DNA from 2 places in the Paenibacillus hubeiensis genome. Region 1 is predicted to be linked to the other one. Evidence: riboswitches for the same ligand, from Rfam matches in the RefSeq annotation. Region 1 holds a riboswitch; the other holds the start of a gene.
What was found. Region 1 has a riboswitch for FMN ahead of RSX24_RS10630 (DMT family transporter). Riboswitches for the same ligand answer to the same signal wherever they lie in the genome.
Positions count from the first base shown of each region.

Region 2: another riboswitch for FMN. It lies ahead of ribD (bifunctional diaminohydroxyphosphoribosylaminopyrimidine deaminase/5-amino-6-(5-phosphoribosylamino)uracil reductase RibD); the one in region 1 lies ahead of RSX24_RS10630 (DMT family transporter).

Region 1 covers NZ_JAVYAE020000003.1:103,142-106,558, reverse strand. The annotation lists gene RSX24_RS10635 (amidase) at 1-726, opposite strand, end outside; gene RSX24_RS10630 (DMT family transporter) at 917-1,903, opposite strand; FMN riboswitch at 2,052-2,199, opposite strand; gene RSX24_RS10625 (hypothetical protein) at 2,420-3,058, shown strand; gene RSX24_RS10620 (amidohydrolase family protein) at 3,261-3,417, shown strand, end outside.
Region 2 covers NZ_JAVYAE020000004.1:207,939-211,355, reverse strand. The annotation lists gene RSX24_RS14275 (hypothetical protein) at 1-1,231, shown strand, start outside; FMN riboswitch at 1,413-1,568, shown strand; gene ribD (bifunctional diaminohydroxyphosphoribosylaminopyrimidine deaminase/5-amino-6-(5-phosphoribosylamino)uracil reductase RibD) at 1,940-3,043, shown strand; gene ribE (riboflavin synthase) at 3,068-3,417, shown strand, end outside.

The sequences.
Region 1 (3,417 bases):
AAGAGGGGCGTGGAACGCCGCTTCCGGCTGGACGACTTGCAGCACATCCAACAGTGCCGCACTGTCGCGCACGGTGCGGGACAAGGCAAAATCGATGGAGGCGCCCTGCCATTGACGGCCTGCGCCTGGACCAACCGGCGTCCGGCCGCGCGTAGGCTTCAGACCGAACAGTCCGCTAAACGCTGCAGGTATGCGGATCGAGCCGCCGCCGTCGCTTGCACCTGCCAGTGGAACCATTCCCGAGGCAACGGCTGCCGCCGCTCCGCCGCTGGAACCGCCTGGCGAGTGCTCCGTGTTCCATGGATTGCGCGTCGGGCCGTGCAGGCTGGGTTCTGTGATGTTTTTCAAGCCGAACTCCGGCGTATTGGTATGCCCGATAATAATAAAACCGGCCTCACGCAGGCGTTGGACGAAATTGGAGCTGCGCACAGCGCGGTGCTCGCTGAACAAACGCGAACCGGAAGTGAGAAGCTCGTTTTCCAAGGATTGCGAAATGTCCTTCAACAAGAGCGGTACGCCGGCAAAAGGTTGTTCCCCCGGCCTTGTCTTGTTGGCTTCCTGCCTTGCGCGTGTCTCATACGTGCGGATCACGGCGTTTAACCGGGGATTGAACTCGTTCAGTCGGGCAAATGCCGCATCCAATAGCTCGTTTGGCGATACTTGCCGCGCACGCACAAGCTCTGCCAAACCGACGGCGTCATAGGATGTATATGGAAATGAAGACATGTGTATCGTTCCTCTCAATATGTATTGGGCTGAGCATGTTCCATAGTCATCGTACCATCAGGTGGACGAAAAGACAAAAGCGCAATGTAATGCGATGCTGCACGTTCAACCATAAAAAAACACTGTTTGCCCAGAAGGAACAAACAGTGTGGATATACAAATCATGCCATTAATGATATGCTATCTTGATTCACTCTGTGCGCAATCTTCGCGCAGCTTCAAGGTTGGTGTTGGATGGCGAACGATCTTGCTGTCTGGAGATGGCGAACAGGGCGATCCAGATCAGGACGAAACCGATGAGCTGCTCCCAAGTAATCAGCGTACGGAAAGCGATCCAGTTCACCAGCACGCCTGCCATCGGAAAGCTCAATTCAGCCAAAGTAGCCACCGATGCCTTGGTCGAAGAGAGACCTTTGTAATACAGCAAAAGACTCAACAATCCAGGCAGCAGCGCTTGGCCCAAAATGTTCAGGATGACCGCAGCCTGGGCACCCGTACCTGAAGGGAAGGACCATGGTGCGCCTTCATTCCAGGTCATGAAGATGAGCAGCGGCAGGGCAACGACGAAACGAAGGGAGGTTACCGTTTCATACCGCGTTTGTCCCAGCATCAGCCGGCCCATAACCGTGGAGCCTCCCCATAGCGCGGCAGCGCCCAGGGACAACAAGCTGCCTGCATGGACCCAGCTGTCCCATCCGGCCGAGGGGAGCGTCAATCCAAAGGTCAGCAAGTAGGTTCCTGCCAGCGCAATGATGAACAACCCGCCAAAGCGGCGCGGCAGCGATTCTTTTAACAGCAGCTTTGCCATCACGATCGCGAACAAGGGCTGCATTTTTTGCAGCAGCAGTACCGTGTTTGGATCATTATGAGTGAGGGCCAGCGTGAATAACACCGTGGCAAGCGCAGAACCGCCCCAGGAAATGAAAATGACGGCAATCCAATGGCGTGCGCGCAGATTTTTCAGGTCGGCCCTGAATTTCCAAAGTACGGGAAGGGCGATCAGGCTTACAATGATATGTTCCACCAGGACGATCTGGGTGGAGGTCATCGTTTCGAGCAAAAGAATGCGGAAAAGAGGGTCGACGCCCCAGAGGGCAGCGCCAAGCACAACCAACCAGAATCCGGTGTTGCCTCGTTGCTTGGTCGGAACGTTTGATGCAGTTTGATGGTTTTCCATATTCAGGACTCCTTCGTCAGAACACGGAATCTTCAGTTGGCAGATTCGACAAAAGCCCCCGTTTCGGCGTACGCCAAATAACGGGGGCTCACACGCATGAATATGGCGTCGGGAAAAAAGGCGTTCCCGAGAACGGCCGTATTCATGTGTTGATCTTCTCTCATCCGGACTATACCGTCGGCCCTGGAGTCGCACCAGGTCAGTCGCTGTCCAAAACTGGTCAAACAGCGAGTCGCGGGCTGGTTCCGAAGAACATCACCGCCGGTTGGGAATTGCACCCTACCCCGAAGATCCTATTCGATTGGTTTATAGGTTCGTTACACAAGCTGTAACATCAATAGATTCATCTTAAATGTGAAAGCGCTAGCAGTGCAAGAGTTTTTGCGAAATAAATATTTAATTTCCATAAGAATAATCGGAATAATACGCTGGAATATCGTCAAATCGTTGAAAGGTGCTTTAGACGAGCATAAACGTTCGTTTAAGAAATAATTCGGAGCTTAAGGGGTTGCTGAAATGGAAGTCGTAGGTATTTTGGGAGTCGTACATGATGAAGAGCTGCGAGTGCAGCACCATTTAACACTTGAAACCATAGAAAGGTTAATTGTTGATTTTGATCCGGATGTAATCTGCGGCGAGGTTTTGCCATCCAGTTTCGAGAAATACAAAAAGGAGCCTGCAAATAGAGGGTACTGGGGCGAACCCCCAAGCGAATATTACGACCTGATCTTTCCGTTATGCGAAGAAAAAAAGATCAAGTTTGTTCCCGTGGATTGGGTGGAACTTGATATTTGGAACGATTTCGATCCTTTGCGAAGCTATACCGGGCCCGAAAAAGAACGGTTGGAGAATGAATTGGATCATTGGTGGCACAAACAGCTTGCGGCTTCCGGTAAGGGTGCTATTCCATTTAATACGGAAGCATTCGACCATGTGACCCGACTGAAATATCAGTGGCTGAAAAGGTTGGATCCAAAAGCGCATGCCATACGATGGGAATGTCGGCATGATATCATGCTTCAACGAATCATAAACGCAATCAAAGACAATGCGGATGCACGTATGTTGTGTATTGTGGGTGCCGATCATAATCATGCTTTGTATGAGGGACTCATGCCGTTGAATCATATACAGCTTATCTATCCATTGAAATAATGGTTATCCCATGGATTGAACTGATCTTATTATTGGACGGGTATTCATTCCATGATTGTGCGTCATTAACAAGTGCTATATAATCGTTATATCCTTGAAATAATACACTCATAATCTTGCATCCATGAACAGACAACCTTTCATCAACAACTTGTGTAAGTACCTGAACGTACCCATAACATGAGGATTGGAGATGTGTCTTGTGGAAAAAGGTTATTTGCTCAAAAATGGCTGCGTATTGTCCATGGATCCTTCGGTAGGTCAGTATGCCCGGGCGGATGTGCTGATTGAAGGTTCAATCATTACGGCAATAAGGCCTGATCTGGAATGTGAGGAAGCGATCGTGATCGATGCTTCCG
Region 2 (3,417 bases), on a different contig from region 1:
GCATCCTGTGCCGGGAACGATCGCAGAAACGGAGATGAAAGGGCTTGAGGCAGCAGGGCATTCCCCGAACCAATTCATGCGGCCGCAGCATGAGCAGACGATTGTCGCACTGAAAAAACTCGCCCAATCCTGGAACGTTGCCGAAGCAGCGCAAGCTTTTGTATCCTCCTTATGGTCCGCGCCGTTCATTTGGCGTTCGCTGCTAACGGGGAAGCTGCTCGCGGACGGAGTTCCGGAACATGAATATACCCCCTATCCGTCCTCAAGCATTTGCCAAATTTGCGGATTGAATGTGAATGAGGCAACGGATACAAGTCTGCAATGGTATTGGCGCATGACCAATGGAACGCCGCTGGACGGCAATCTATTCGGGCACGTGCTGGCACTGGAACAAATTGCTGAGGAAGATCAGATTCCGGCACCCAACGATTATGATCGCTGGACGTTTCGTGCCATACTGACCGTACTTCGCTCGCTGCCTCCCAAAACACGCTACAGCAAAGCGGCGCAAGCGCTTAAAAAGGAACGCCTTCTGCCTACGCGCAGCGAGTACGCTTACCGTGACCTGCTCGAGACGCTGGCGCTGATCGGTATACTGGATACGAAGGACTACCCTGGAATGGCCACGGAATTTACGACCTATGTCAAGCGCGACCAGCGGCCCAACATTCGGGTTGAAGTCCAGGCCCCGCTGGCGTGGTGGGATTCCTCCATCGGAATCAACGAACGTGTTTTGGCAAAGCTTTTTGAAGGGTTTGATCTTACTGATATATCTTTTGAGGAAAGGCCCGAACAGGACCCTGGCGTTAAGGAAACGGTGGTTGGAGCGTTCGAGCACAAAAGGGCGGCTCGGACTAGCGTCCCCAAAGCCTCCCCAGATGCCGGAAAAGGAGAAGCCAAGGCAGGGGATGTATACGCCATTCGCGTCAGGGAAGGATTGTGGATCACGGTGTATTGCCATCAAATTGAGGACAAGCGGGTCAAGGTCGAATATTTGGACGGGATCTACGAGGAGATGCCTCCCAAAGCAGAATTAAGCTTGTCGTTTCGTCCGAGAAGGGATGGGCGTTGGCAAAGCCTGGTAAGTGCGCTGGATTCGACAAGCTGGGTCAGACGGGTGGCAAGGGATGTGCCGTGCCCGGCATCTCGGATGCCGGAGCCTGAACGCGTTCCTTTTCAACGCGCAAAAGATTTGAAACATTTGGCAAGCTGGTGTTTTCCTGAAATTTAAACTGTCGCTCATCTCAGAGGTTGAATGGACCGCAATAGAGGAAGGAAAGGAGCCACAATCTGGTAACGGCTAAATGTCCTGCCAGTATTCATTGCTTATTAAAAGTTAGTATATGACAAAAAGGAATAAAAAACGATTGATTTTTTACCGTTAAAGTGCTAACATCCAAATTAACAAAACAACATTCCTTCGGGGCAGGGTGCAATTCCCTACCGGCGGTGATGCAGCGCACCACAATGATGAATGCTGCAAAGTCCGTGACCCGTTTGCCAAGGCAGACGGCTGATCTGGTGCGATTCCAGAACCGACAGTATAGTCTGGATGGGAGAAGGAGCGGATGCGGCCTATGGCCGCGTTTGGCAAAATGTTGCGCATGGTACTGTTCGTTATGCGAAAATGCAGACAGTTACGAGAATTTTTCTTGTGCTGCCTTCAACCATATGCGAAATGACTTTAGAGAAATCACTGCAGCTTTGACGGGGATTCTATCTTTGGGCATGTGTTGATTTTCACTTGCTTGAATCCGCAGAGCCTTTGTTTTCGGGTACCCATGTATCAACGTTCCATCCGCTAGCAGCAGCGGATCTCTCATCATCCCCATTGAACAGACTGTTCGATGGGGATTTTTTGGATTTTGCATGATTGGCTGAACGCAGCCTCATTGAACAGGCTATTCCTGACATATTAGACATAGCGGGGTGAACTGACTTGGAAATGATTAACGACGAATTTTATATGGCGCTTGCACTGGATATGGCAGAACGGGCGCAAGGACAGACGGGAATCAACCCGGTTGTAGGTTGTGTCGTTGTGAAAGACGGCCGCGTAGTCGGTCTCGGAAGTCATCTGAAGCGCGGCACGGGCCATGCGGAGGTTCATGCGCTGAATATGGCTGGCAGCGATGCGGAAGGAAGTACCGTTTACGTCACGTTGGAGCCGTGCAGCCATTATGGCAAAACTCCGCCGTGCAGCGAACGACTCATTCATGAAAAGGTGAAACGAGTCGTAGTATGCTGCGAAGATCCGAATCCGCAAGTATCCGGCAGAGGCATATCCATGCTTCGCCAGCAGGGCATTGAAGTAGAGGTCGGGGTTCTGCGCGAGCGTGGAAGACGACTGAACGAAAAATTCATCAAATATATTACGACAGGATTGCCGTTTGTCACGTTAAAAACCGCTTCCACGCTGGATGGAAAAATCGCAACCCGCAGCGGGGACAGCAAATGGATTTCCAATGAATCCGCGCGTGAGATCGTTCACGCCCTCCGCCACCGTCATCAAGGCATCATGGTCGGCGTCGATACGGTGATCGCAGACGACCCGGAACTGACGACACGCTTGCAGGTGGAAGGGATCAACCCGGTACGGATCGTGGTTGACTCGAAATTGCGTCTTCCTTTGACTTCCAAATTGGTAAAGGATGGATTGGCGCCGACCTGGGTACTGACAACCGATGAAGCAAGTCAAGAAGCGGCCGAACGGCTTGAAGCTTATGGCGTGGAGATCATTCGCTGCGGGCCCGGGCCGCGTGTGGATCTGTTGAACGCGCTCAGCAAGCTCGGAGAACGGGAGATCGGTTCGATTTTGCTTGAAGGCGGCGGCACGCTGAATGGTGCGATGTTAGAGGCTAAACTGGTGGATCGGCTGCTCATGTTCATTGCCCCCAAAATCGTTGGCGGATACGACACGCCAGGAAGCTTCCGCTTCGAGGGCGTCGAGCGTATGAGCCAGGCGATCCAGCTGTGCCAATTGGAAATCGAGCAAGTGGGGGATAATATCAGCATCGGCGGAATTCCGGTCTGGGCTGAATAACGTAATCAGGAAGGAGGCCGCAGCATGTTTACCGGCTTGGTGGAAGAAGTCGGCCACATCCGACGGATCGGTCGAAAAGGCGAAGCGATGGTGCTGAACGTTGGCGCTTCCCTCATTATGGATGACCTGAAAATCGGCGACAGCGTTGCCGTTAACGGCGTATGCCTGACTGCGACAACGCTTGAAGGCGGAGGTTTTACCGCTGACGTCATGCCGGAAACGTACCGTCACACCAACCTGGATAAGCTCCAGTCCGGCAGCAGGGTCAACCTGGAACGGGCCATGCAATCGGGGGGACGTTTCGGAGGCCATATCGTGCAGGGCCATGTGGACGGTACGGGTACGATTGTCCGAATGACGCGCGATCAGAATGC